Regions from separate parts of the Methylotuvimicrobium sp. genome, predicted to be linked through region 3. Evidence: riboswitches for the same ligand, from Rfam matches in the RefSeq annotation. Region 3 holds a riboswitch; each other region holds the start of a gene.

Region 1 (7,323 bases), on a different contig from region 3:
TCGAATAAATACTCACCGGGTAACGTTATTGCCAACTGACAATATCTTGATCCTCGCCTTCTCCCCCTTCTTTTTGATCGGCACCGAGCGTATACAAATCGAATTTGCCATGCTCGCCAGGCGATTTATAAAAATAAGGTTGTTGCCAAGGATCCAAAGGAATCCGGTTTTTCCGTAAATACGGACCGTTCCAACGATCCACATCATTAGGTTTTTCGATCAGCGCCTGCAAGCCGTGTTCGGTGGTCGGATAACGCCCGACATCGAGCTTGTACATATCGAGCGAGGCTGAAAGATCGGCGATTTGAACGATGGCGGTCTTGGTTTTCGACGCCCCCATATGCTTCATGACCTGCGGACCGACAACACCGGCCAACATCGCAATAATGCCCAATACCACGAGTAATTCGAGCAAGGTAAAACCGCTGTTTTTAATTCTCAGTCGTTTCATGTTTTTTCCTAAAAAGCCAAATCGTTTACACTCAAAATTGCCAACAAGATTGAAATAATGATACCGGCAATCATGAGCCCTAAGGTTATGATCAACACCGGCTCCAATAACGCCAACATACGCTGAATCGATACTTTGAGCTGTTTGTCGTAAATCGTCGCGACACGCAACAGCATCTCTTCCAAACGACCTGTTTCCTCTCCCATCCGGATCATTTGCATCGCCATTTTAGGTAATACCCCCTTGTCGAGTAAAGCGTCGGACATATGACGACCTTGTTTGAGCTGCTCTTCGGCATCTCTGACCGCGTCTACCAGCGTTAAGTTCGACACGGTCTCGCGGACGATCGTCAATGCACTGATGATCGATACGCCGTTTCCTAAAAGCGTGCCGAGTGTACGTGTAATGTTGGCGGTTTCCATCGCGAGTAAAATGTTGCCCACCAACGGCATTTTGAGAAATCGGGCATCCCATTCTTTGCGAGACGCCGGCTCCGCCAGTTGATGATTCATATAAATGTAGGCCGATACTATTATCGCCAACAATAACCACCAGTAGTTTTGTAGCCAATTGGCCAGGCCCACGACAACCTGAGTCGGCACCGGCAATGCCTGGCCGGCGCTTTCGAACATCTCGGTAAATTGAGGCACGACAAAAGTTAGCATCACAAACAACGACGCAAACGACATGACCATTAAAATGATCGGGTATATCAGCGCGGTGCTAACCGTATCCCTAAGCTCCCGCGAACGCTCGAGATAGTCCGCCAAGCGCACCAAGACGCCGCCCAGATTGCCGCCCGCTTCTCCGGCTCGGATCATATTCAGATAAAATTTGGAGAATACGCCGGCTTGACTCTGCAAGGCATCGGCAAGAGACGTCCCGCCTTTGACTTTTTCCAATACGCGCGCGAGCAATTTGCTCAATTTTTCATTTTCCTCGGTCAAATCAATTAACACCGAAAGCGATTTGTCGAGAGGTAGGCCCGAATCCAGCAAGGTGGCCAACTCGCCGGTCAACATTAATACCTCTTTTTGCGACAGCCTAAGCTGTTTAGCACCCAGTCTTAATCCGAGAAATGTTCTGCCCTTCGATAAAGAAACGTGAAGCGGGATAAAACCTTCCGTTTGCAATTCGGCGATCAAAGCCCCTTCGTCGGCGACTTCACGCAAACCTTCTTCAACTTCGCCGTTATTGTTTACGGCTTTATACGCATAGAGTGCCATCAGGATTCCGTCGTCACGCGTAAAATTTCTTCCAGAGTGGTTAAGCCCTGCAAGGCTTTGACCAACCCGTCTTCATACATGGTAAGCATTCCCTCGCCAATTGCCAACCGGTGAATTTCCCCAGCTTCCGCATGCGCCATGATCAACCGTCGAATGGGGTCGGTCATTACCAAAAATTCGATGATCGACATCCGCCCTTTATATCCTAGGCCGTTGCAGGCCTGACAGCCGGTTGCTTTATAGAGGACCAAATCGCCGTCCGATTGAAAATGTCTCAACTTCAATTCTTCGGCCAATGCAGAATCGACCGAATAAGCGGTTTTACAATGAGGACAAAGTTTTCTGACCAAGCGCTGCGCTAAAATTCCGTTCACCGTCGAACTCAGCAGGTATTCTTCCAAGCCCATATCCAATAAACGCGTCACACCGCCCGCCGCATCGTTGGTATGCAGAGTAGACAATACCAAATGTCCGGTCAACGCCGATTGCACGGCTATTCGTGCGGTTTCGATATCGCGCATTTCGCCGATCATGATGACATCGGGGTCTTGTCTGACGATGGACCGGAGCGCCGCGGCAAAATTTAATCCTATCTGCGGCTTGGCTTGAATTTGATTGATGCCTTCCAATTGATATTCGATCGGATCCTCGACGGTAATGATTTTACGCTCGGCCGTGTTCAGTTGTTTAAGCGCTGTATATAAGGTAGTCGATTTACCGCTGCCGGTCGGCCCGGTAATCAGAATAATGCCGTGCGGTTGACTCAATACCTCGATAAATTTTTCGTATTGCCTACCCGCAAACCCGAGGGCTTTAAAATCCAATACTGTCGCCTCTTTATCCAATAGGCGCATTACGACACTCTCGCCGTATAAAGTTGGAATCGTCGAGACCCGCAAATCCAATTCCTTACCCAGCATTTGCAGCTTGATTCGGCCGTCTTGCGGCAAGCGGCGCTCGGCGATATTGAGTTTGGCCATGATTTTTATGCGCGAAAGCACGGCCGCGGTCGATGTTACCGGCGGCGCATCGATATTTTGCAGCACGCCGTCGACGCGCAAGCGGACTTTCAAGCGCTGCTCGAACGGCTCGATATGGATATCCGAAGCTCGGCTCTCAATCGCGCGCTGCATGATCAGATTAACCATTTTGATAACCGGCGCTTCACTCGCCATATCTTTAAGGTGTTCCAGATCCTCTTCGCCAATCTCGTCTGTCTCGAGATTGGCAAATAGCTTATCCATTTGGGATTTACCTTCGCCATATTGCAGTTCGAGCGCGGCATCGATTTCCGACATCAGTCCGACTTTCGCAATAATCGGCTTGCCGGTTGCCAGTTTCAACGCATCCAACACAAAGCGATTTTCCGGATCCATTACCGCAACGTGAATTGCATCATCGGTATCGCGTAAACCGATTACATGAAATTGTTTCAGAAATCGCAGGGACACATCATTAGACAAAGGCGTTTCAAGCGGGTAATCCTCGACCCCGACTTTTTCTATGTCATGCGTTACAATAAAAGCTTCCGCGATATCGCTTTCCGAACAAATACCGAGTTTAATCAATAAGTGCGGCAAGGTTTCGGCCACGGTCGACTGCATGACTCGATCGACCTTTTTTAACTCGGCATCGGTCAATTTATCTTGGTGCTGTAAATAACTAAGAAAGGGGTGGTATTCAGGCGCGTACTTGGCAATTGAGTAATCCATTGAACAGTCCTGGCTATATAGATTCGGGCAGATTATAAACCATGGGTGCAATTAAAGCTGAGGTTAATAAAACTTGAGAACAATGCTTCGATAAGCCCCAAGACCAATAATAACCTATTTCAATACTATGAAATAACCAAGCCCTTACGAGTCAAAATATTTTATCCGTATCGAGATAAGCTTCTCTTATCCGGCCTTATGTCAGAATATTTAACACTTATCTCAAAGCAAATCATTTAGCCTTTCAAGACTCCCAAAAATACCCAGACATTCATATGTAACTGTTTTTCCGTACATTAATTTATTAACGATTAAGCAAAAAAACAAGCCAACTAACATCCGCCTTTATTCTTTTGCAAGCAAAATCAGATCCAGTTTTTAAGTTGGACCAATTTATTGCATCATTCGTCAAAATTTTTTACATCATCCTTTTCCCCCAGCCCTTCGGCAAGCCTAAGCGCCCCAAAGAACAAAACAGCCTGTAATGACGCCCCATACTTTCCTTGTCTTTCAGTTGTTTACAAAATTTTCCCTGCAAACGCTGCTACTTCTCATTAACAATGCATATTTTCTTTTCTTGACGTTTGGCGGATTTAATCGTTTTAAGCTTTTGTTAAGACATAAAACTGTCAATAATTTTTACATCACGAAATGCAGCTACCAAAATAAACGCGCCCTCCGTCACAAAATACATTTTATTTAATTGACAATTCAATGCCTTAAAGGAACAAAATCGACTGATGGCACGCTCTATGCAAGTGCTTTATGCGAAAACAAAAAAATACCTTGCCAATTACAAGCACCAACTATATGGCAAGCTGAAGCGCATTTAACGTATGAATTACTTTCTACCTTAAGCGCTTTTTAACGAAACTAACGAATAATTTATGAGGCATTTGGGATAATGCCTGGATTATGACGGCTCGACAGATCTATTTAACTGCCCGGGCCAGATAACTTGAAACAATAGGGATTTTTTAGCTCTATTAAGTTAAAAGCCTTACCCGTCGCGAGGCGGGGGCGGAAAGCCAAGAATCTGATACCTTCCATTTTGCATCAGATAGTCTGGCCGCACTTAATTTCAAACATATTAGAGGTAATTATGTTGAAAATTAAAGCACCGTTAAAAAAATTAAGCGCTGCCGTTGCACTGGGCCTTTTTGCCGGTACCGCTTCCGCATCAGTTTCTATCTACGACACCTTCCCTTTTGGATATTCCGGCGGCGAATCGCTTGTAGCGCCCTTTTTTGAGGACGGCGAACCTGATTGGGCAGCCGGCCGATTTACGGTAGATCCTTTTAATTGCCCTAATGGCTGCTTATTAGACAGCGTCCGTCTATCTTTAGCGTCCGGCGGTCACTTTTCAGGCGACCTCGTCTCTCTTAAGGATTCATCCGGAAACTACGGTATATCGCTAGCTGTTTATAGCAATAACTTTTTGGGAGGGGATACCCACATTCCTGGAGACAAACTGTTCGACTTATCGATACCCGACAGCTTTGTGCAGCTGGAACATTTTGGCGGCAATGACGTTTGGTTCGACGCACCGTCGCAAGATCCCAATGAAGCGGCGCTTTTACAACCAAACACAGCCTATTGGCTCTTTCTCACCAATGAAAGCCTGTCGTTTCCCATTGAATGGTCTTATAACGGTGCCGGCCATGACGGTCAGTATTATGCCGCTTATTGGAATCCACTCGGAGCACACGGATCGCCATATCTTTTTGAAGTAATGGGCACTAGTTGCACTACATGTTCGGCACCAGTTAGCAATGTACCTGTTCCAGGGGCTATTTGGCTGATGGGCACAGCAATGATCGGACTGGTGACTTCCTGGCGCAGAAAGCTTGCTTAATGTAAACGATGAAATCGAAGACATTCAAGCGTAATACAGATTATCAGCCTGCATCAGCAGGTAATTAATCTGAGAAAAAATAAATTAATAAAATTGAGCACTTAGCTCTTTTAATCACCGCATTTGCCATGGATGCGGCGATTACCATAACAATCATGGCAACCATACTTTAAATTTAAAGTAAAGGAGTTTCTTATGAAAACTAAAATCACCACCACAGCAGCAGCCGTATTGCTCGGCATTTCAACCCTGGCCAGCGCCAACCCTCCAGGTGCTCCTGCCATATACAACAATGGACCTGCAGCTCCTCTGTTGAATATGACCAATATGAGAGACACTGAAAGAGCGGCTTTCGCTCTTTACGAAGGCCTCATGCAAGCCACCGAGGCGCTTGTTTATGTAAAAGGATGTACGCCTTTTTCGGTGCCCGTATCGGCCTACTCTGACGGCAACGGCATTAATCAACTCGAAGTTCAAACATTCAATGGCGTTAGGCTTGAAGCAGCCCTGCAAGCACCGGTTCCCGGTTTTGGTCAAAACATCGACGTCACACAAGCTCCAATTGCTGGGATCTTGAACAACGTTGCCGTAGATAACCTGCGCGGTAGATACACTTACAACCATCTTAATAACTTGATGGTCAACGAAAGAACCTCTCTAAGAGTTGCCGGCCAAAACGGAAGACCTGACACATTCTATAGCGCTGCCATCAAAGACTTTTACCATGGCAACACTTACGGCCCGGGCCAATTCTATGAAATCTATGATTACGGCTTACAAACCCTATCGAAATCCGGCTACCCTGTGAATAAATGGTGGCAAAAATCGAAAGCGGTTCGCGACAACGGCCAACAAGGCTGTACCGTATTCCAAAAAGACCGTTTAGTGGGTGTTGGTGCATGCCGAATCACGCTGTCAACTGTAGGCTACAGCCAACCCGGTTTGTTCTGGCAAGACGGCAATTTGACCGTTTCTCAGGTGACTCCAAGCGCACCTGATACCGAACTGAATGGCTGCAGCTTGATTCAGGTGCCATAACCAAGCTCTATATACCGCCCGATTAAATACCGGGCGGTATTTTCTACCTTAATCGAGCTTTATGGGTATTAAATTACAAAATAATTGATCGATAGTTGTTATTTAATATTCATTTATTGAATAGAGCTCGTGTTCGTTACAACCAAAACAATTGCCATATATATAATAATTATTTTAACAACCATGGCAAAACAATACTTTAAAAAATAAAGGAGTTTTTTATGAAAACTAAAATCACCACCACAGCAGCTGCCGTATTGCTCGGCATTTCAACCCTGGCCAGCGCCAACCCTCCAGGTGCTCCTGCCATATACAACAATGGACCTGCAGCTCCTCTGTTGAATATGACCAATATGAGAGACACTGAAAGAGCGGCTTTCGCTCTTTACGAAGGCCTCATGCAAGCCACCGAAGCACTTGTTTATGTAAAAGGATGTACGCCTTTTTCGGTGCCGGTCAGCGCCTATGTCGACGGCCACACTTTCAATCAACTCGAAGTCAATTCTTTTAACGGCGTAAGACTTGAAGCAGCCCTACAAGCACCGGTTGCCGGTTTTGGCCAAAACATCGACGTTACTCAATCTCCAATCTCCGGCATTTTAAACAACGTTGCAGTAGATAGCCTGCGCGGAAGATACACTTACAACCATCTTAATAACTTGATGGTCAACGAAAGAACCTCTTTAAGAGTTGCCGGCCAAAACGGAAGACCCGACACATTCTATAGCGCTGCCATCAAAGACTTTTACCACGGCAACACTTACGGTCCGGGTGAATTTTATGAAATCTATGATTATGGCTTGCAAGTCCTGTCAAAATCCGGCTATCCGGTCAACAAATGGTGGCAAAAATCCAAAGCGGTTCGCGACAACGGCCAACAAGGTTGTACCGTATTCCAAAAAGACCGTTTAGTGGGTGTTGGTGCATGCCGAATCACGCTGTCAACTGTAGGCTACAGCCAACCCGGTTTGTTCTGGCAAGACGGCAATTTGACCGTTTCTCAGGTCACTCCAAGCGCACCTGATACCGAACTGAATAGCT
Region 2 (7,323 bases), on a different contig from region 3:
ATGATAAATTCGCTACTGGTGTTCATATAATTGTACAAAGGCAGGCCCGCGTCTTTCGCTTCGGCATGCGCGGCCGCCATTGAAACCGACAGAATCGCGTTAGCGCCTAAACGGCCTTTGTTCTCGGTACCATCCAGTTCGATCATCTTTTGGTCGATAGCAGACTGATCGCCTGCGTCCATGCCAAGGATCGCGGAACGAATTTCAGTATTGACGTTATTAACGGCTTTCAACACGCCTTTACCTAGATAGCGTGATTTATCACCGTCACGCAATTCGATAGCCTCACGTTCGCCTGTCGATGCGCCGGAAGGCACCATGGCGCTACCGATAAAACCTGAAGACAGAACCACATCTGTTTCAATCGTCGGATTACCGCGTGAATCCAAAATTTCTCTTGCACGAATGTCTACTATTTCAGCCATTAGGGTTCCTTATAAAGTTGTTTCGATCAAACTGCTTGCTTTCACAGCTTGATCCAAGGTGATTAAAATTTTAAGTAATTCTTTGATGCGGTGCATAGGCCAAGAATTAGGACCATCGCTAAGTGCCTCGGCCGGATTCGGATGCGTTTCCATAAATAGCCCTGAAACGCCGACCGCTACTGCCGCTCTTGCCAGTACCGGAACGAATTCACGTTGCCCGCCGGAACAAGAACCTTGCCCGCCCGGCAATTGCACCGAATGCGTCGCATCGAACACGACCGGACAACCTGTATCTCGCATAACGGCCAGCGAGCGCATATCCGATACCAGGTTGTTATAGCCGAACGACACACCGCGTTCGCAAACCATGATCTGCTGATTGCCGGTCGCTTTGGCTTTGTTTGCCACATTGGCCATGTCCCAGGGAGCCAAGAACTGGCCTTTTTTAATATTGACCGGTATACCTAACTCGGCAACGCTTTGAATAAAATTAGTCTGCCTACATAAAAATGCCGGCGTCTGCACGACATCAACCACTTCGGCGACTTCTTTCAGCGGAGTATCTTCATGAACGTCAGTCAATACCGGCACACCGATTTGCTGCTTGACCTTTTGCAGAATGGCCAAACCCCGCTCAAAACCGAGGCCTCGAAAACTTTCCAGCGAAGAACGATTCGCTTTATCGAAAGACGATTTATAGATGAACGGAATACCCAATTCAGCCGTGATTTCTTTCAGGAAACCCGCAGTTTCCATAGCCAGTTCCTCACTTTCGATCACGCAAGGGCCTGCGATCAAAAACAATGGCTTATCGAGCCCTACTTCAAAGTTGCATAATTTCATTTCTCGGTTTCCTTTTTATGAAGAGCGGCCGCGGCAACAAAACCGGAAAATAACGGATGGCCTTTACGCGGCGCCGAATTAAATTCCGGATGAAATTGGCAAGCCAAAAACCAGGGGTGCTCCGGAATTTCGATGACTTCGACCAAGCGCCCGTCGATCGATTTGCCTGAGAAGCGCATGCCGTTTTGCTCAAGCCTTTCAAAATATTTATTATTAAACTCGTAACGGTGCCGATGACGCTCTCTAATCACTTCCTTCTGATAAAGCTCGTAAGCTAACGAGCCAATTTGCAAACGGCATTTTTGCCCGCCCAAACGCATCGTGCCGCCTAAGTCGGAATTTGCACTTCGAACCTCCACCTGTCCTTCCGCATCCATCCATTCGGTAATTAAGCCTATTACCGGATGCGGGGAATCGGGTAGAAACTCGGTACTGTGCGCGCCCTCCAGATTGGCGACATTGCGAGCAAACTCGATAACCGCCACCTGCATGCCTAAACAAATCCCTAAATAAGGGATCTTATTTTCCCGAGCATACCTAACTGTCGCAATCTTACCTTCGACACCTCGCTCGCCAAAACCGCCGGGAACCAAAATCGCATCAACGGGCTTCAAAGCCGAAACACCTTCCTCCTCGATCATTTCCGAATCGATATATTCAATCTTTACCTTATTTCGGGTTTTAATGCCGGCATGAATCAATGCTTCATGCAATGATTTATAAGCATCGGAATGATCGACATATTTTCCGACGATCGCAATCGACACTTCATTGAGCGGATGAGTTAGACCTTCGATCACATTTTCCCATTCGGTCAAATCAGCTTTAGGGACATCCAAGCGAAGTTTTTCGACAACAATATCGTCCAACCCCTGCTCATGCAGCAGCAAAGGAATACGATAAATCGAATCAGCATCGATCGCGGAAATAACAGCTCTCTCAGCAACATTCGTAAACAACGCAATTTTACGACGTTCGATTGCCGGAATCGGTTGTTCGGAACGACAAATCAAGATATCCGGCTGAATTCCGATTGTCCTAAGTTCTTTAACAGAATGTTGGGTCGGTTTGGTTTTGATCTCACCGGCCGACTTGATATAGGGAACTAGCGTCAAGTGAATGAAAAGCGCGCGATCCCTACCCAATTCAACATACATTTGCCGGATCGCCTCCAGAAAAGGCAGCGATTCGATGTCGCCGACCGTGCCGCCAACTTCGATAATCGCGACATCCATGCCTATGGCACTGAGTTCGATTCGACGCTTGATTTCATCGGTAATATGCGGAATAACTTGAACGGTCGCGCCTAAATAATCGCCTTTGCGTTCTTTGCGCAATACATTTTCATAAATTTGACCGGTCGTGAAATTGTTCTTCTTGGTCATTGTGGTTTTAATAAACCGCTCGTAATGACCTAGGTCGAGATCGGTTTCAGCGCCATCCTCGGTGACGAATACCTCGCCATGTTGAAAAGGACTCATCGTTCCGGGATCGACGTTGATGTAAGGGTCCAGTTTTGTCATCGTCACTTTCAGCCCACGCGCTTCAAGAATGGCAGCCAACGACGATGCGGCAATGCCTTTACCCAACGAGGAAACAACACCACCGGTAATGAAAATAAATTTGGTCATGTAAGAAATAAAAATTTCGGGAGACGGCTTTCAAATAGCCAAGATTAAAATTTATCTATTTTAATCGACTAAGACACATTCGTCATGGCCTTTCCGGTTTTTATTTTTTTGCGACCGAATTAGCCGAATACATCCTGGCTTGTTTTTGCAATAAAATTCGGAACCGATCCAAAGATCGGCAATTGCCGCCAAGCGCCCGTCTAAATAGATTAATGGAATATAAGGCCTTTCCCAAGGCGGAATCCCTGCGTCCTGATAAAGATTTTTCAAGCGATGCCGCCCTTCTCGATTCGGCAAAGCAATTTTTTCCCCGCCGCTACGAAACCTAACGTCGATATGCGACCTAAGCCAAATCGATTGATCAATTCCGGAGTGGTCATAAGCAATTTTCAGTTCCGTACCGTCAGGCAAGTCAAGAGGGGCATCGCTATTCGACCATACAACGCCTTGTTCCGGTAAAATAACGGTTTGCTGCGGCACACAAAACAAGCTATTCCGGAAACGGCGTATCGTATGTTTTTGATTCGGCAACTGCGGATCGCTAAGCGGCGACTGAATCATGGACAAAATACGCAACACAAAGGCACGGGGCGGCATTTTTAGCCCCAAACGCGCGAACCATTGCCGAACAATTAATGCTTGTTCCGTCACATCAAGCTTTACCAAAGCCGGTATCGATAGCGTTGCATCCTTTGCTTGATAGACCTGCTTGAATTGATCGCCAGCTAATTTACTCAACAGTTCAGAGGCTTCCGCGCAATGAACCGCTGAACGAGAGACTGTTTTATCAATGGACGGCCAACGTTGCTTGAGTAAAGGAACAATTTCATTGCGTAAAAAATTACGATCGAAGTCAATGCCTTGATTACTGGGATCTTCAATAAAATTGAAATCATGTTGCCGGGCGTATTGGTCGATGACTTGTTTTGGTGTATTCAATAAGGGCCTCAACAGCACTCCCTTGCCAAAGACCATCATTTCAGGCATGCCCGAGAGCCCTTGCAAACCGGCACCTCGAAACAATTGCAATAAAACGGTTTCCAATTGATCCTCTCGGTGCTGAGCCACCATCAAAACGTCGTTTTCCGAAAGCAAAGCCTTTAAGGCGTCATACCGCGCATTCCTGGCCGCTTCCTCGGGGCTTTCGCGCCCGGCGCTTCGCGCATCGACATGAATTTCGACAAAATCAACACCCAATTGCTTAGCGACCGACCGGCAATGACTTGGCCAAGCATCGCCTACCGCTTGCAAACCGTGATGTATATGAACCGCGGTAATTTTATTTTGTAGAGAAGATATCGAAGCACAAAGATGTAACAACACATGCGAATCTACACCGCCGCTATAGGCAATATAAACTTGTTGCGGCGATTTTAATTTTTGCAGGCCTAATTCAACGACTCGCGATTCTAGTTGAAGCATTTAAGATACCAATTATGAGCTAATATTTAGGCGCAGGATCGACAACATTCTTGACACTTAACCATTGCCGATTTCCCCCCAGCGTTTCATACGCAAATGCCGAAATTACATGCCTGACAGGTAAAATCACACAAAGAGCAGCGCGCCATTTTAATAACAAACTTTGTCAAGTTATTTTACAATTTCAGCCGCACTAAATCCTGATCCTCTTTGAGCCTAGGCCTTAACAACAATCTATTCGCTCCGCCAACAAAACATCGAAGTAAAAATGATATCTCAGCACGTTAAAATATGTAAAACCATCTTATCAATTAGTCATAGCTCATTTAAAAGCAGTCACTTACAGACTATAAACTGCACTTAATTGTCAATATTTTTTACAAAAGAAAGATTTTTGCGATTAAAACAATGACCATACTGCTCACAACGTTTTGATTATAATAATTTTCTAATATTTGGTATAAGTATTGCTTTTTATAATAAAGGTCGTAGAAACTTTCATGATGAAACGATTCGGAGCCATTGTAGTAAAATTGAACACATATCGAGAAAAGAATTTAGCTTTTCTTAATGGAAATGTAATATTTTAGTAGTATCGTCAGTATCGTGAAGTAGATATCAGTTTTTTTGTGAAAGTACAATGCCGGCTCCGAAGAGGATGCCGTTGCTCGATCGACAGGCGTCGGCGGCAGGGCAGATTTTTGCTCCTGCAAAATCTGCATTCATGCCATCCATGGCAATCAGTCGCCGCCGTCGAGCCTACATGGACGTATTCACGGCGTCCTGTCGGGCGAGTGACCGCATCCTCCGCCACGCCTCGAACTTTCATTTGCCGGGGCGATGAAGGCTTCTTCATGATCGTTACTATTGAAATTGACTAAATCGAACTTTACGAAAAACGTGTTTGGCGGATTCTTTACGCGAGTACGCCAAACACAGCAGAGAAATTTTTAAGAGAAAGCCTCACCCGTTGTAAAGCGGGGCCGGAAAGTTACGGATCTTTAATATTTTAAAGATGGCCGGACTACCTTAAATTGTTAGTGAGATTTTTAATGTCATGCATCTTTTTGTTGCAACCATTATTTCAAAGTCAATATTGCTCTTTGACTAATTTGGCCTAGCTTTTTCACCATGTAATTTTTTGACTTTACTCTTAATCACAAGGAGTTTTTTTCATGTTTAGAATAACCAAGTTTGTTTTAATATCATTTATTTATCTTTTTACGGGGAGTGCGCAAGCAAGCCTAGTCACCTTATACGGCAATTCTGTTTCGTTTGAATTTGATAGTACGCTTACCGGTTTATTCGGTTCAGCTAATGTTTCAGGCGACACTTTATACTTTACCCCAACAGCATTCACCGCTACCGCCTTGAATACTGCCGGCGTCGACATGACCAACGATACCGTTAACATCAAAGTCCAAGCATTGAACCCACAACATCAAATAAATACCGTTTCAGTTATTGAAAAAGGCGATTATTTTAGTTTTGGCAATTCAACTCTTGTTGGAGTAGGAGGTCAAGTTCGCGCTTTCGATATTGAAAATCCATCCTTTGACACTACCGAAAGTATCGTTGCTAATGATGCATTTACTCAAACTGCGTTCTTGCAAACCAATAACTGGCAGGCAGATACCATTTTAGATACCACTTCTTTCAATAGCGGATATCTGAATATCACAATCCAAAATCTTCTAGGTGCTATAAGCACAACACTTGGAGAAGCGGCTTTCATTGAAAAAAAATATGTTGGCCTAAACGTCACAGCAGTCCCATTACCGGCAAGCATCTGGTTACTAGGTGCCGCTTTGGTTGGCCTTATTTCTTCTACAAAACGCAGACAAACAATCTAATTGCTCAAGCGTTAGCGGGAGCAAATTCGCTTCCGCTTTTCTTGAAACGACCCCTTCAAAATAAACCGCCTGCCATAACTCAATGCCGAACTGACCTTCTGTTGGATTAGGCGCCTCGTTGAGCTGAACTACCATCGGCAGCAAGAATACCTGCCATCGCCAAAAAAAATCTCATACCTTTTAATCTAAGAAACGTGAAATAACGCTCGGACAAAACAACATAAAAGAGCTATTGTTCGACTTAAAGCGAAGCAATAAAGAAGCATACAATTGATTTTAAAAGACTAAAATTAGTTTATATAATTCCACTAAGCGCTCATACTTCACGAGGGTTTTACCATGGACATTTCACCAACAAACAGCGCATTGAACCTCATCAACGGCGCACAACATAAATCAGCCGAAGCGGCTCACAAAATTGCTGCATTACCGATAAAAAACGATGAAGTAGGCAGCTCCGAATTCAAGTCTGAAGACATTATTAAACCGGTACTCAGCTTAAAAGAAGCTGAATTCGAAACATCTGCCGCCGTTAAAATTCTCGAAACCGAGAAAAAAACGATAGGAAGTCTTTTAGATATTAAGGCTTAAATCCGGCTTCAGAGCAAAAAATGATTTTCAACCGAGAAACTAAATCTTAGTTTACAGCCTTCTTCGGTCGTATCGCTGGATGTCGGGTGCGCTATATTATCCGATAACGCCCATTCCCCGACCCGACGCCATTCACCTCTCCCCGCTAACAATTTACCCAAAGCCATCAACCCGAAACTAGGCAACTAACAATCTACCCGAACCTCGAAACCAAGCGCTCTGATCTCGCCCGCAAAATGTCGCATGAGTTCCGGTGACAACGGCTTCATTTTAGCCGCTTCCGGCTGCATCGATGGGCGCGCAATTGTATAAAGCATAATTTTACCAATCGCCACACCATCGTTCTTGATTCTTTTTAAAAATTGCAAATACGCGTTTTTTTCCACGTCGGTCAATCCCTGCCCGGAATAATCGACTAGGCAAGTTTGAATTTTAGTCTGACAGATTGCGGCCGAAATCTTTAGATTTCTTAATGCCGACTCCATCGTTTGCGCTGCGTTATTAATTAAATTACGCCCCGCATCAGTCGCGCTATCAAACTTGAACCAAACTTCTCCC
Region 3 (7,323 bases):
GGTTGAAGCAAAAGAACAGCCGGAAGCCGAAATAAACGAGTAAAAAACTATCAGCCGATGTGGTGAAATTGGTAGACACGCCATCTTGAGGGGGTGGTGACGCAAGTCGTGCCGGTTCAAGTCCGGCCATCGGCACCAAATTCAAGTTCGGGATAGTCCGGACAACTCCAAAAACCCGCAAGTTACAAGGCTTAGCGGGTTTTTTATTGTCCGAAGAAATCCCGCTAATACTTTTTGCGCAGGTTCTGGAAGAGTCACGGCGTTACGAATGGATCACTATGCGGTAGTAGTTGAAAACACCCATCACTACCGGAAACACTTATTAATCTAAAATGAATTGTTGTCTATGGGTAAATCGCCGGTTTCGGCATATCCGTGTCAGGGTTGGTCAGAGTTTTAAGGCGTGATCGATGACTTTGACGGTCTCGGGATGTCAGTTCCCGTGCGTCGGCCTGATATCGATCGAAGAATTTTCGGCGCACATGCGCCCAGTAAGCCAGTTCGACACAGGCAAGACGATTCGGGATGCGCACGCGCCGTCGCAAGCAGGGCTTTGTAGCCACTGTTGTCATCGACCAGCAGGTGAACGTTCCAGTCTTGCAGAAGCTGCCCGGCATGCCGGCCACTTCGGCCGGCTTGGTAGTTGAAGACGAGGATCTTGGGGTCGGGTTGCAGGTCGTTGCTGCGATAAGCCCATAGATAGGCTTTCTTGGTTTTGCCGTTGCCGGGATCCAGTTGCGAAACGGGGGTTTCGTCGGCATGCAAGCTATCGCGTTGCAATAAGTGCCAGGTTAAACGATCGGCCAAGGGCTCCAGGGCGACGCCGAGGCGTCCGACCCAATCGGCCAGTGTCGAGCGGGACAAGATCACACCGCTGCGGGCGGCGATCTGTTCCAGTCGGTACAACCTAAAAAGAGCAGTTTGAGGCTTTACCAAGCCGGTGAAAGTGTTGTAGACCTTTCATGCTTCGACTACTTGGCTCAGCACAAACGGTCTTCACACATGTCGACTGCTCTTTTTTGGTACAAGGGCAAATGATCGAGGAATTTGCCGATCAGCACCCAGGTCAGTAAACCCAATGCCGCCATACCCCATTGATCACTGCCGGGGAAATCGGCGCCGCAGTGATGGTTTCGCAAGTCCGGCAGGCATATTGTGGGCGGATATGACGATGGACAAAGAGTTTGGTCGGCTCGACGTCCAGTTGTTCGGTGACGTCTTCGTCGATCTTGACCAAGTCCTTGCCGCATTGATCTCAAGTACAGGATTCGGGTTCGTGGCGGTGCTCGATGCGGGGGTAAATGATCCGGTAAGGGCTGGCGTCCGGCGCACGGACGTTTAGGGCGAACCGCGCCGTATCATGCGCCGGGACGTCTTGAAACTGCTCGACCTCAGCTTAGATAGCGGCAATGTCGGTATCGAGAGTTTCCTCGAACACGTCGCGTTGCAGTGGTGTCAGTCCTTCGCTCTTGATGAAGACGCCTTGACACAGCCAGACCCCATTGCTGTCCCACGGCAACAATTTCAAACGATTGCCGGCGCGATTGCGGAAAATAAACGCTGCCCCGGCGCATAGCGCATGGCCTAAGCGCTGTTGCAAAATCACCGACAAACCATCGATGCCCCACCTCATATCGAACGCTAGTCAGATTTGCGCCGGACTCTCAATCCAGCCAGATATTGCAACAACTCCCCGAGCCAATCCGGCGATACACTGCCTGATATTCCCAAAACGTGGCCTTGCGGCCAACGCAATGATAATAACGCCGAGGCCGTCGACTCCGATTGCAACCGTACCGGTATCAATGCAGGCGCATCGGAGTCCGCTGGCTTGCCAGGCTTCGATGTGATGTTTCTGTCTCTCCGATAAATACCATGTGCTCTCCCTGTGGAAAAATTCTGAGGATAACCGTGGCTGCGAGGGATTTTAGATGGTGACGTTGGAAGCTTACGCGATTAATTAACGTTTTTCTAAAGTGATCTTTCTTGTCAAAAGAGACGAGACGTTAGTCGATTCGCATAAGGATGAGCTGATTTAAAGCGGATTAAGTCAAATCGCGCATTGATATTAGGGAGGTGTGTTAAATCCCTTAATTTTAGATGGGTGACTTAACTGGAGACTATTTGTTTACGCTTTAAGTTATTGAGCCTAAATCAAAAGAATATTATTGGCATAATGTATGCTTTATTAAAAAAGAATGCGAAAGCATTTTTTGAACAGCCCTGGGTGAGGTCTTGAAGGTGCTGTTTACTGAACCAGAGTCTGATTAGAGCGAAATGGTATTTGCGTTAGATAAAAGGAAATAAGAGTCAGGCATTAAGGATGTATTGCTGGTAGGGCAGGATGTCCTAATTCCAATTGCCACAGCCGCCGTGAGGCGGGGTCGGAAAGCCTAGGGGTCTGGCGTGAAGCCAGATAGCCGGGCCGCCTCTGTGGGCGATGGAGAGCTAGTGCACCGGGTGCAATACCGGGTGGCTTGGTTGTATCGTCCGAACATTAATTTATTTATTTTGAAGGAGTTGATTTATGAATCTAAAAACCAAAATGGCTGCATCCCTGATATTGGCAGCAAGCGCTTCTATGGCACAGGCCGCCACTTACAATGTGTCTGCAGTATTTACTGACGGTGGGGTTCAGGAAGTAACCGTATTCGATGGTAACTTCGACTGGGACGGCTCTACTGTTAGCAATTTCTCGGGTTTTCTGTCTGAATCCATGTTTGCTTGGAATGGAACCGAGTTCGATTCGAACGGGACCGCCGCTGGTGGTATGAATGCAGCCGGTTACACGGGTGAAGTATGGGCCAAGCCCGGTGGATATGCCGATAACGAAGCGCCGTTGCTGCATTTGACCAATCAACTGGCTAGCAGTACTTCCGGCAACTTAGTGACAGTAAGTACATTTTTGCAAAATAGTACTGATGTTGTGAATGGGGGCGGTTATAACGTGATTGGTAATCCTATGGCCTATGGCACCTTTGATGGTAACCAGCGAAATGACAACGCTTTTTTTACCTTGGTGTTTGATTCCACAAACATAACTGATACTTCGGCAACTGTAGGCCAAATGGTCTACGGTGACATGACTGCTTTGGGCATGATGGGGCCTATGCTGACCGGTCCAATGGGTATGACTGCATTCCTCGGTGGAGGCTCTATGGGCGGTGCGCCATTATCCTTGGAGATCTCGGAGGTTGCAGCCGTTCCCGTTCCCGCTGCTGCCTGGTTGTTCGGTGGCGCTTTGGTTAGCTTGTTCGGTGCAAATCGTCGTAAGTCTGTATTGCCTGCATAATCTTTATGGCAAGCTTGTTCTAGCCGGATTTAGGTAATCAGTTTTATGAGGAAAATGTGTTGGTTACTTGGTAAAGGTTAGCAAGGAAGAATTTGAACAAGGATGTTTGTATCGATTTTGGAAGCTTATTGAATAGAAGTTTGCATTGGTAAGAGAAAAACATGAATAAAAACAATGTTTTATTAAATTTTGTCAAGGTGCTATTGTTGATGGTCGCTATTATGGGGTCTTCATCTTTTGCTTCTGTTGTAACCTATAAGGTAACAGGGGTGTTATACGAGCCCGCGACCCAGCCTAATAATACAAATTTTGTTGGCAGCTTTGACTGGGATGGATCGGTTGTGTCCAATCTGCAAGGGGCAATGAACTCATCCATGTATGAGGTGGATGATGTTAATCCGGATTTTAAAAAGAGTTTTCCACTGTTGCATCTTAATTACCAATTAGCGCAAAGCACTGAAGGGGATATTGTAACTGCTAGTGTTTTTTTAAAAAATAGCACGGATGTTTTTTATGGTGGAGGCTATCAGAGCGGAGATGTTTTTCGATATGGCACACCTTTTTTTGAATCTAATACCGAGGTTATCAATAGCAATGCCTATTTCACATTTTCGTTTGATAAAACGACAATGGCAGGCATAGTTCAAAGTATGGTTTATGGTGACTGTACTGCGGGGGGGATGATGGGTGAGTTCTGTATGACCGGGCATAGTCCGGCAACGAATAGTTTGGGTCAAAATATTCCATTCGGGTCTATGGGGGCATATCCTTTGTCGCTGGAGATCGCAGCTGTACCACTTCCGTCCGCAGTTTGGCTGTTTGGTAGCGCTGTGATGGGGCTGATGAGGTTTAACCGTAAACGCGAGTTGTTTGCGGCATAATCGTTAAATATATTGTGTATTGGAATGCGATTTATTAAGAAAAATGGGAGGGGTTTGGGAGTTGATTTATTTGACCAACTTAGTAAAGGCGTTATTGAAGCCAGTGTTTCTGGATCGAATAGCCGTTTATGGTTTATTAAAGATTAGAGGAAAGTATTCAGATCCCCTCCGCTATTTCCCAAATTCCGGTTTAAGAAGTCCTTCACATCTGCTGTTGCTTACCGGTTGCCAAAAGCTGGAGTATTTCATACCGCATTCCCAAGCAAGGTGCTTGGGAGCGAGCGAAACGCATGGTGTCGGATATACGTAGTTTTACCGGGAAGATGTTTTCTTGAAGCATGATTTTTGGCGCGATTTTAATGACATATATATTGCTGTAATTTACTAATGCCGCGGTGTCCGTGGCGTTTTGGCTTAACTTGGCTTTATTTGAGCAATCTTTGCCAGCCCTGATCAAGCTTTGCAATGCTTGTCCCTTCATTCCTAGTGCATTGAGTTTTAGAGAGAAACACCCTTACATGTCGAGTCCACTGTCATCAGAGAAAATCGAATTGGCTCGTATAGCTGCCGTCAAGTCAAGCTATACATCGGCTTTTGTGCGTCCGCATTTGACTAAGCAACAAGCGCTTGTTCGTGTCATTGATAGCTGCATAGTTTTGACCTCTTTATGGCTGGCGATGCTGTCACTTAACTTAATTTGGCCGGGTGAATACGATTGGAACGATATATATCTCACCTACGGCTTTAGCGGTTTATTGCTTTATCAATTTTTCGCGGAATATAACGAGGTTTACTACAACTGGCGCGGAGCTGGGTTCGCTCATCAGCTATTTCGTATTGCCGGCTCCTGGTTGTTAACTTTGGTAGCCGTGGCCACTTTGCTGTTTTTTTCCAAAACCGCAAGCGATGCATCCCGGTTGGCGATCGGTATTTGGTCGACTATCTCGCTGTTGTTGCTAGCGGTTTTTCACGCAGCCTATCATTATTTGACCCGCGTTGCCTCGCCAGCCGAATGTCATTCCTTGTCGGTGGGCGTTGTGGGTGCTAATGCGCTCGGGCAGCGTTTGGAGGGTACTTTTTCCAATATGCCGGGTTTGGGCTACCGATTTTCCGGTTACTATGACGATCGGAAATTGGAAAGTAATAGACGGTTGTCCTGCGATCCGGAAAAATGGCGAGGAGATCTAGATTGTTTATACGAGGATGCCCGGTCGGGAAAACTTGAAGCCATATTCGTTACCTTGCCGATGGCGGCTGAAAACCGCGTACGCGACATATTGGAGAAATTGGGCGATACCACGGCTACAGTATTTTTTGTGCCCGATCTATTTGCGTTTAATTTGGTTAGTTCGCGTTGCGTGATGTTGCAAGGCATTCCTTGCTTCAGCGTATACGGCTCGCCTTTCGATCAGGAGCCAATGGATGGCATGTTGAAGCGGGCAGAGGATATTGTATTATCCACGCTGATTTTGTTCCTGATTGCGCTGCCGATGGTTCTTATTGCGATCGGGGTGAAACTTAGCTCGCCGGGGCCTGTTATTTTTCGGCAAAGACGTTATGGAGTGGACGGGTCACCTATCGATGTCTGGAAGTTTCGTACTATGACGGTGTGCGAGAATGGTCCGACGGTTACGCAGGCAACACGCAACGATCCGAGAATCAAGCCCTACGGCGCTTTCTTACGCCGCTATTCCTTGGATGAATTACCTCAGTTTGTTAACGTGTTGCAAGGCCGTATGTCCATTGTAGGTCCCAGGCCGCATGCGGTCGCGCACAACGAGTTCTATCGCAAGGAAATATCGCAATATATGTTACGACATAAAGTTAAGCCCGGTATCACCGGCTTGGCTCAAGTCAGCGGTTGTCGAGGCGAAACCGATACGATTGGGAAAATGGAGAGTCGCGTGGCTTATGATTTGCGCTATATCCAAAGCTGGAGTTTGCTATTAGATCTAAAGGTGATTTTGTTAACAATTGTTCAGGTGTTTAGAGATCCTGATGCATACTGAGCGTTGATAGCGATCGATTTGAGTTAAATTCAGCACCTGTCTTGTCTGGGAGTAGGTGGCGAGGTTACATGCAAGACTTTTCGGTGGCTCGCGGTTTACCGATAAAAATGCACGACTAAAGCTTACATCGCGCCTTTGTTGAGGTGCGCGAACCTAACGCGATTATGAAGAAGCTTTTTCACTCCGTAATATGAAAGTGCCTTCGGGTTAGATAAGGGGCGATTACTCGCCGGTCAGGACGCTGTGAACCCAATACCTAAATTATCCAAGATAGTAAAACATAGTCAATCTGCTATGGAATCTAGGTGCTGTACCTTTGACGGGACCCGGGTGCCGAATTTAGATTTGCGATGGTATGTCCAGAAATTGTGCCAACAAAGTTTCAAATTGCAAGATTTGCTAAAAGAGTGTGGCATATCACGCAATGCGCGGCATATCCCATATTTAAAGCGGTTTTGAATTTAGCTTAGAGTTCTAAAAAACGTTGAAGAAACAAAAGTAAATATATATGGCCTCAATTTTGCTTAACTCTTAGGATAAAAAAGAAAGTGTGTCGCTGGTTATTTGTTGTTGGAGTTCGTTTTAGGTAATCCCGGCTCTTTAAAACAGAAATGGCATGATGTTTGAGTAAAACAACATCAACGACATATCCGTTTGGTATGAATGGATTGAAAGTCATGGTGAAAGAGCGCTGTTCACGCTACCTAAAACGGTCGCGAAATCTAGCCGTTTGGCGGCTTATTAAAAAATTAATTGTTTGAAAGTATTTAGGTCAATAGTGAATCGTTTATTTGTTTTACCGGGTTCAATTCGAAACTGGTCGGCTACGTTTTTGTGTCTGTTTAGCGTATTCGTCGGGTCAGTTGCGGTTGCGGATAGTAGTTATCTAATCAATGCGGGGGATAATCTCAGAATCGATGTCTGGCAGGAAGAAAACTTGCGCGCTGAAGTGATGGTGTCACCGGACGGTACATTTTCTTTTCCCATAGTCGGTACCATACCCGCCGCGGGCAAAACCATAGATCAACTGCAGACGCTTCTGCGTGAACGGCTTGAAGTGTATATACCCGGGCCGGAAGTTACGGTTTCTTTGATGACCGTAGAAGGCAATACCATATTCGTTATCGGAGAGGTTGCTCGC
Region 4 (7,323 bases), on a different contig from region 3:
GAATGGGCCAAGGATGAGTTTCTGGTAATTCCGGCGGTCGGTGCCAACGGTTCAATTGAGCCGCTCCTTCCGTTTGAAGCGTTGCTCGACGATTAATGTGGGTAGGGCGGTATTGCTCTTCGGTTAGGGCAGTGCCGCTGCTAATGAATTTTATGTATTGAGTTTTATGCTCATCGAGTTTTGGATGTTTAGAAATGAAATCGATTAAAAGTTTATCAATCTTATCAATTGCTTCTTTCTTTCTTATGGCGAATGCGTCAACCGCTCATGCGGTTAGCAGTTTTGAGAGTAGCGCTACGCTTACCTATACTATCAATAGTATTGTCAATCTCGACAATCCGGGCGATCTTGCCGGTTTGACGGTCAACGGATCGTTTGAATTGGAAGATTCCCAAACTTACACGGAATATACGGGCAATGGAACAAGCTCAATTAGTCATTCCGATTGGTACTATGGCCCGGTCGACGGTAATGTGTTTTCTAAAACCTTTTCATTGAGCGGTTCCGTCGGTAATGGTGATGTAACCTCAAATTATTTGGTTTTCTTCGACTTGGAGTTTATCAATGCTTCGAATGATAGTTTCGCTATCGATGTCGATTTTGCTTACGACCTCTCAGTTAAGACGGTTGGCGAAGATGTATTTGCCGAAATGTTCCTTGATTATGGGGAAGAATTGACTAATGAGTATTTTTCTGAGGATCTTTCCATGTTTGAAACAGGGACCGATCAATTGACGGGGTCGCATAAGTTTTTATTTACGCTTGGAGCATTTGAAGACCAGTTGATTTTGGCGGATGTTAATCAATTCGGAACAGCATCTGCCGTTCCGTTACCGGCCGCTATTTGGTTGTTCGGTTCTGCATTGTTCGGGTTAGTTGCTAACGGCCTTAGAAAACAAGCCGATTGTTAGTTTCTATCGCTTTTCCTCATTCCCACGCTGCTCCTGCGCTCATCGTTATACATAGATTGTAGGGTACGCTGCGCGTACCAAAGCCGTGCCCTGGCGGCTCGGTTGGCACATGAAAATTGCGGGGTTACCATGGTACGCACAGCGTACCCTACGCGGATCGCCTAGCACTAGGTGATCCGCGAGTGTTTCCTCGTTCCCACGCTCCCGCGTGGGAATGCATACCGATCTTGGATCGCCTTAAGGAGTGGTTTTGAGCGGGGGTGTGAGAAACTGGAAGCCAGACAAGTCGGTCGTCCATGGCAGCTGGATTCCGACAATCCCTGGAGGAATGACTTGTTTCCTCGTTCCCACGCTCCTGCGTGGGAATGCATACCGATCTTGGCTCGCCATAAGGCGAGTTTTCCTGAGGGGGGGTGTGAGAAACTGAAAGCCAGACAAGCTTGCCGTCCATGGCAGCTGGATTTCGCCAATCCCTGGAGGAATCGCGTTATTAGCTCAACCCGCTTGAGAAGCGATTAATGACAGGCGGATTCCGGATTTGTACGGTTTCTTTTTCGGCTGAAAGAGACCAAACCGATTAAACCACTGCCCAGTAACCAGGCTGCTGCGGGAATTGGCACCGGTGATGCGCTAATGGTTAACTGATAATTTTCTACAGGACCGAAATTTTGTCCATTGACCACATTACCGCCTAAATAGATCGAATAAATTTGCCCAGCTAATGCGGTAAAGGTGATATCTCCGGAATCGGAATGTGTTTCATAAATAACGTTGTTCGTTCCGTGAGGGTTGTTCTCTTTGGCAGGGTCTTCATAGGCGCCGGATATATAGCCGATATTCCATGCTGCATGACGGCTATAGCCGGCCGTTCCATCATCCATTCCTTTAAATACGCTTATTCCGAAGTTATTGATCAAAGGGCCTAACGATTCAGGGCTAATAGTGATCACGGCGGTTACATGAGATTTCAATAATCCGTAATCCGTGTGATGCGCCCAACCTTGCGTAAACCCCGGGTTAGACTCGTTAACGGGCCAGGAGCCCCAGGCGCCGTCAGCGGTATCTATATCAACGTTAGCGCCGTAAACCGAAAGGGCATGTGCCTGTGAAACCTCATGGCTTTCATTGGCTGAGTGAATGGCTACCGCCCAGTTCATCGCCTGTTTACCGACATAGCCGAATGGGCTTTCGCCGCCCGTTGTGCCGACCCAAGGGACCTGTGCGCCGGAATTTCCGGAACCGTCTACTCGGGTCCATCCATCGGTACCGGATGAAGCGATGTAAGTATTGTACATAACATGAGCAGAGGCATTCGGCATGGCGCCAACAGTCATTGCGGCGCTGGTAACGGCCATAGCAACTGCTTTAGCTAATGGTTTTTTTTTCATCGATTGAACTCCTTGTTTAGTTTAATATTTTTGCATTTTAAATTTCGGTAACGTTTTCATAGGCCGCTGTCGAAACATAATGCGCAAAGGTATGTTTTAGTGAGGTTGGTTGTATTGTTTCCGGCCCTTGTAGGGAGGGGCTGCCAAGTGGTTCTGGGTAAATACGCATCTTTTTGAGGTCTTTCATTTGACTATCGAGGTAACGATTTGTCTAAAGGCTTATACCAAGATGCATAAGTATTTAAGGGACATTCAATAAATGTGAGGCTTACCTTAAGTCGCTCGAGATTGTATCCTCTGCCGAAATTTAACTACCGTTAGTTAAAAGCAAAATAAATGCCATCTTTACCATTTAGGCTACTCTAAATAGGATTAATTTTTTTTACGAGTCATTATAATAGTGCGGCTCTATCTTATTGATTTATATTAGCTATACGCAGGTCGTTTTGGAGGGCATTCCGGTTAAGTAGTCCCTTGCTTAAATTTAGCGAGAGACTGGTTGATCGATAGGGTAGGCTGGGTTGTCAATAGGTGATATGACTCAATGCTATGTGTCATATCACACATAAACCAACTTGATTAAAGATAGGCTTCAGCCAAAATCGAAACGGCATTGATGATTAGGGACTAATTCTGGCGTTATTCTCGAAAGGTCTCCAAATATAAAACAAAAGAACAAAAAAAGGGGGGGCTGGCTACAGGGTAAACGCATTAAAACAGAATATAAAATCAAATGGTTATAATGCATAGTGTTTTCAGTAATTTCATAGTAGCAGTTTTTAGTGCCACAAAATAAAAACTAACAAATAAAATGTTCTGCAAGCTTAGGTTGAATAGTCGTAACATATTGATATGGGATCTATTTTAATGCGTTTACCCTGGGGCAGGTTAGTTTTTTCTTCCCCCTTTTTCTTCTTTTCATCAATTACTTCGCATTTGCGTAATGAAAGGTTTATTAAGCGCATTATCCGAGTAATTTAGCCGCTCTCCTCATTTTTAAAAAATATCAGTGCCGCAGGCAAGATCGGGAAAGTGAAACATCGATAGGAGGGTGTGTGATATCACGCACTTTTGTGTCTAGTCACGTGTTTTTAGCATGGTTATCGGGGTTTTGATTTTCGAAGCCGCAACTGCAAGCCGTAAACCTAAAGCGTTTCGGCTAGCTTTTAAATAATAAAAAGCTAGCTAAAACAAAGTAATAAAAACGCATCAAAGTTCGTTTCGACTTAAGTCTAGGAAAATTTATCTTCATATTCAGTGTGGCTCGTATTTTGCTTAACATATAAAGTTGCATTTTTGTAGCTATGGTAAGTTGCCACACTCGTCGCAAGGCGGGGTCGGAAAGCCGCGGGTCTGATTCAGATAGCCGGGTTACCTCCTAGGAGCTTTGGGGAGAGCAGGAAAGCATATCGATAATGGGGGTTATCGATACGGCAGTCTCGCAATACAAGCTCGCTAAACTGGAGTTGTTTATTTCGGCGGACGGCCTAAAAACATCAGACAATTCCAAAATTTAACGACAACTTAAATCTACCACACCCGGATAAAAAAAACGTGATGTGGTTTGGGGAATTAAATAATGAATATATCTGTACAATCTGTGTTCAAGTCTACATTGGCCGTAGCGACTTTGGCATTGACTAGCGGCGCCGCGATGGCAGCCGGTGCTGTCAATCCCAATGGATCTGGCCAAGGCAATTCGTTCTGGGTAGACGGCAATGTGATTTCAAGTGCAGGCGGCTCTATTGCAACCAACGCCTTTACAACTAGCGTAAATGGTTACGCGAGTAACGCTGCATTGGGTAATGCTGCATGGGCTCATGCAGGTAACAAATGGTTTACATTTTATTTGACAGAATCCGCAACAACTACGGTTTCCGTTGCAGCAGTCAATGCCGGTGATATGTCACCGGGCTTTACAGTGTGGCGGACTGACGGCGAGTTCGACGGCGGAACTGGCGGTACCGGTGAAGTACCTGGTATCGCTAGCGGCCCACAAGGTGTTCCACACTCTTTCAACCAAGTCGGAGCGATTGGAACTTACGGAACCTATTGGATGACCGATGACAGTATTACGACTCCCGCTTATGGTGTTGACAACAAGGCAGTCGGCAACAGTGCAAACGGAGCATTGGAAACGATGGGCTACGCGAATTCAGGCCCAGCTTCCGGAACAACAGCCTGGGGCGCGGAGTTACAAATTGGCGCTTACGACGGCAATGGTTTGGTGAGTGGTTCTATTGTACCGGGCGAATCTGCCAGTTTGATGCTAAACGATCTGGCGGCTGGTTGGTACGCGGTCTATGTGGGGGGCGCTGATGGGGCATTGGGTGGTTCGCCGATGACTATGGCTGTATCTAGCGTTCCGGTTCCAGCAGCTGTTTGGTTGTTCGGCACTGCATTGGTCGGCTTGATTGGGGGCGCACGAAGAAAGGCTCAAGCATAAAGGGCAGTTTCAAGGAGATATCGAAGCGCACGGAAGCGCAAACTTACTTTTGGCTAAGTCTGTGTCTAACTGAGCTTGGATTAAATATAGGGTTGTAAAAGAAATCTACCTTTGTATTTAGTACTGCCAGTTTTAATGGCATGGTCGCTCAAGTTTAAATTTTTTTAGAATTAAAATAATGAAGGATTCTAATAAATGAACCTTCGGAGTTGATAGATGACAAGTTTTCGTCATGTTTATTTTTATGTTTTGGGGTTGGTTGCTTTATTGATAAGCCATTCTGTCTCCGCGACAGGCGTAGGTCCCATGCCGATTAGTCTCAAGCATTTGCAAGTGCCTGAAGTACCGGGCTTGCTGGATGGTGCCGAGCCAATTGTAGTTAACAAAAATGCAGCCATCGCGCTTGGAAAAGCATTGTTTTGGGATACGAATGTCGGAAGTGATGGAATGGCTTGCGGTTCATGCCATTTTCACGCCGGCGCCGATCGTCGAGTCAAAAATCAGTTAAATCCGGGAGCTAAGTCCAAATCATTAGAAGAACAAGCATTCGATCTGTCATCATCCAATGATGAAATGGGGCCCAATTATACTCTTAGTCGCCGCGATTTCCCTTTTCATCGCCGATTCAATCCTTTGAGTCATGCATCACCGGTATCATTTAATTCTGACGATGTGGTTTCGTCATCAGGGACTTTTAGTGGCGAATTTATCAATACCAGTCGAACAGGTAATGCAAATGATGCATGTGACCGCGATGCGGACCCGGTTTTTCATGTCAATGGAACCAATACCCGTAGAGTCGAACCCCGCAATACGCCAACTGTGATTAATTCGGTTTTCAATCATCGAAATTTTTGGGATGGACGCGCAAATAATGTTTTCAATGGAAGTAGTTCATGGGGGGATCGTGATCCTGATGCAGGTGTTTGGGTAAAAATCAATACTCGCAATGTTGCCAAACAAAGGTTGCATTTAATCAATTCTTCGTTGGCATCACTGGCAGTGGTTCCTCCCCTTAGCGATACGGAAATGGGCTGTAGAAGCCGAACGATGATGGATGTCGGAAGGAAATTGTTAGCGCGTCGGCCTTTAGAAAATCAAAAAGTCCATTGGAACGACAGTGTTTTGGGTGGTCTGAGTTTTAGTAAACCCGGTAATTTAAAAAATGGGCTGAATACAACGTATTCGAATTTAATTAAACAGTCTTTTAACAATAAATATTGGTCATATACTCGGCGAGGCAAATTTGGCGGTCCTTCTGGTGAATTGCCTTATGATCAGATGGAAGCGAATTTCGCAATGTTTTTTGGATTGGCCCTGCAGCTTTATCAATCCACGTTGATTTCGGATGAATCGCCTTTTGATCTAAGTGCTAGAGATAGCAGTCAACAACCTATTGATTTGACCGCCTCCGAGCGAAGAGGCTTGGATTTGTTTAGAGAAAGCGAATGCAATCTCTGTCATATAGGTCCAAACTTTACCGCGGCGGCAATAAATTCGAATGCTGAGTTGAATAAAGCGCATCCTGAAGTGTTCGGAGACGTTGCGTTTCATATGAGCGCATCAAAAAATGTTGTTAATCGTATTCTGATTACCACTTCCGCAGCATTTTTCGATAGTGGATTTGCTTCAACGGGCGTTGCCGAAGAAAATAGTGATGTCGGTGTCGGCGGTGTTGATATATTCGGACACCCATTATCGTTCAGTTTGCAGTATATGCAGCATTTGGCCGGAAACGAAGAAGCAGTCGTTGATAATGTAGTTAAATTAAGCCGCGCATGTGATTTTCAATTGCCGCTTGCGATGAACTCTATTCCCCCTTATCTAACCAGTCTTTTTACACCGCTCGATGGTGTAGTACCGCAACCGCAATCGACTGAGGATTGTTTTCTTCCGTTGACACATGCTTATTTACCATCTCCAGAAGCAGCTCAAGCCGAATTAAGTAAAACGGATACTGTAAAAATGGTTGCCGCTGTAAAGGGAGCATTTAAAATTCCTGGCCTTCATAATGTTGAATTGACGGGCCCATATATGCATAACGGCAGCATGGCAACTTTGGAAGAAGTGATCGAATTTTATACGCGTGGAGGTAACTTTCATCATCACGCCAAACAAATCGACAAAGTATTTCCACTCGCGAATCTCCAGTTTTCCGAGCAAAATCGTGCTGATCTCGTTGCTTTCTTAAAAACATTGACGGATGACCGGGTTAAGTATGAAAAAGCTCCGTTCGATCATCCCGAGATAAAAATTCCGCACGGTCATGTCGGCGATAATCTCGCAGTCAACGACGGGCACTCGTTGTCGCCCAATTTAGCGCAAGATGAATTTTTACTGATCGAAGCGGTAGGGGCAGAAGGCAACATGTCGCCGCTATTACCGTTCGAAAATTATTTGGCTCCATAAATGCGAATTAAGATCTCATGAAAGAGCTATTAAACTGTCTTACGCCGAAAATCTTGGAAACGGGGCTAGCGAAATGAACATTTTTAGTCACCGATAGCCGGAGCACCGAGTGTTTTGCTGAAATCTGTGCGAATAGCGCAGACGGAGGCAAAATAAATACAAGGCATTA

Evidence for each region. A riboswitch is a leader RNA that binds a small molecule or an ion and turns the genes downstream of it on or off. The one in region 3 is predicted to bind cyclic di-GMP.
Region 1: another riboswitch for cyclic di-GMP. It lies ahead of ACRJJO_RS15765 (hypothetical protein); the one in region 3 lies ahead of ACRJJO_RS11255 (hypothetical protein).
Region 2: another riboswitch for cyclic di-GMP. It lies ahead of ACRJJO_RS05985 (VPLPA-CTERM sorting domain-containing protein); the one in region 3 lies ahead of ACRJJO_RS11255 (hypothetical protein).
Region 4: another riboswitch for cyclic di-GMP. It lies ahead of ACRJJO_RS06790 (hypothetical protein); the one in region 3 lies ahead of ACRJJO_RS11255 (hypothetical protein).

What each region holds. Positions count from the first base shown of each region.
Region 1 covers NZ_JBNGHF010000036.1:624-7,946, forward strand. Annotated here, with positions in the region: gene gspG (type II secretion system major pseudopilin GspG) at 26-451, opposite strand; gene ACRJJO_RS15755 (type II secretion system F family protein) at 460-1,677, opposite strand; gene gspE (type II secretion system ATPase GspE) at 1,677-3,389, opposite strand; cyclic di-GMP riboswitch class I at 4,377-4,466, shown strand; gene ACRJJO_RS15765 (hypothetical protein) at 4,492-5,244, shown strand; gene ACRJJO_RS15770 (hypothetical protein) at 5,440-6,282, shown strand; gene ACRJJO_RS15775 (hypothetical protein) at 6,504-7,323, shown strand, end outside.
Region 2 covers NZ_JBNGHF010000008.1:56,386-63,708, reverse strand. Annotated here, with positions in the region: gene eno (phosphopyruvate hydratase) at 1-425, opposite strand, end outside; gene kdsA (3-deoxy-8-phosphooctulonate synthase) at 435-1,268, opposite strand; gene ACRJJO_RS05995 (CTP synthase) at 1,265-2,899, opposite strand; gene tilS (tRNA lysidine(34) synthetase TilS) at 2,960-4,321, opposite strand; cyclic di-GMP riboswitch class I at 5,272-5,353, shown strand; gene ACRJJO_RS05985 (VPLPA-CTERM sorting domain-containing protein) at 5,497-6,174, shown strand; gene ACRJJO_RS05980 (hypothetical protein) at 6,514-6,765, shown strand; gene ACRJJO_RS05975 (radical SAM protein) at 6,951-7,323, opposite strand, start outside.
Region 3 covers NZ_JBNGHF010000019.1:40,425-47,747, reverse strand. Annotated here, with positions in the region: gene secG (preprotein translocase subunit SecG) at 1-43, shown strand, start outside; tRNA gene ACRJJO_RS11275 (tRNA-Leu) at 54-138, shown strand; partial or broken gene ACRJJO_RS11270 (IS66 family transposase) at 447-879, opposite strand; partial or broken gene ACRJJO_RS11265 (IS66 family transposase zinc-finger binding domain-containing protein) at 1,032-1,471, opposite strand; partial or broken gene tnpB (IS66 family insertion sequence element accessory protein TnpB) at 1,496-1,633, opposite strand; cyclic di-GMP riboswitch class I at 2,352-2,433, shown strand; gene ACRJJO_RS11255 (hypothetical protein) at 2,528-3,292, shown strand; gene ACRJJO_RS11250 (hypothetical protein) at 3,454-4,173, shown strand; gene ACRJJO_RS11245 (hypothetical protein) at 4,376-4,654, opposite strand; gene ACRJJO_RS11240 (undecaprenyl-phosphate glucose phosphotransferase) at 4,725-6,182, shown strand; gene ACRJJO_RS11235 (polysaccharide biosynthesis/export family protein) at 6,961-7,323, shown strand, end outside.
Region 4 covers NZ_JBNGHF010000009.1:115,275-122,597, forward strand. Annotated here, with positions in the region: gene ACRJJO_RS06775 (cytochrome-c peroxidase) at 1-96, shown strand, start outside; gene ACRJJO_RS06780 (hypothetical protein) at 195-911, shown strand; gene ACRJJO_RS06785 (VPLPA-CTERM sorting domain-containing protein) at 1,427-2,299, opposite strand; cyclic di-GMP riboswitch class I at 3,604-3,678, shown strand; gene ACRJJO_RS06790 (hypothetical protein) at 3,879-4,745, shown strand; partial or broken gene ACRJJO_RS06795 (cytochrome-c peroxidase) at 5,544-7,154, shown strand.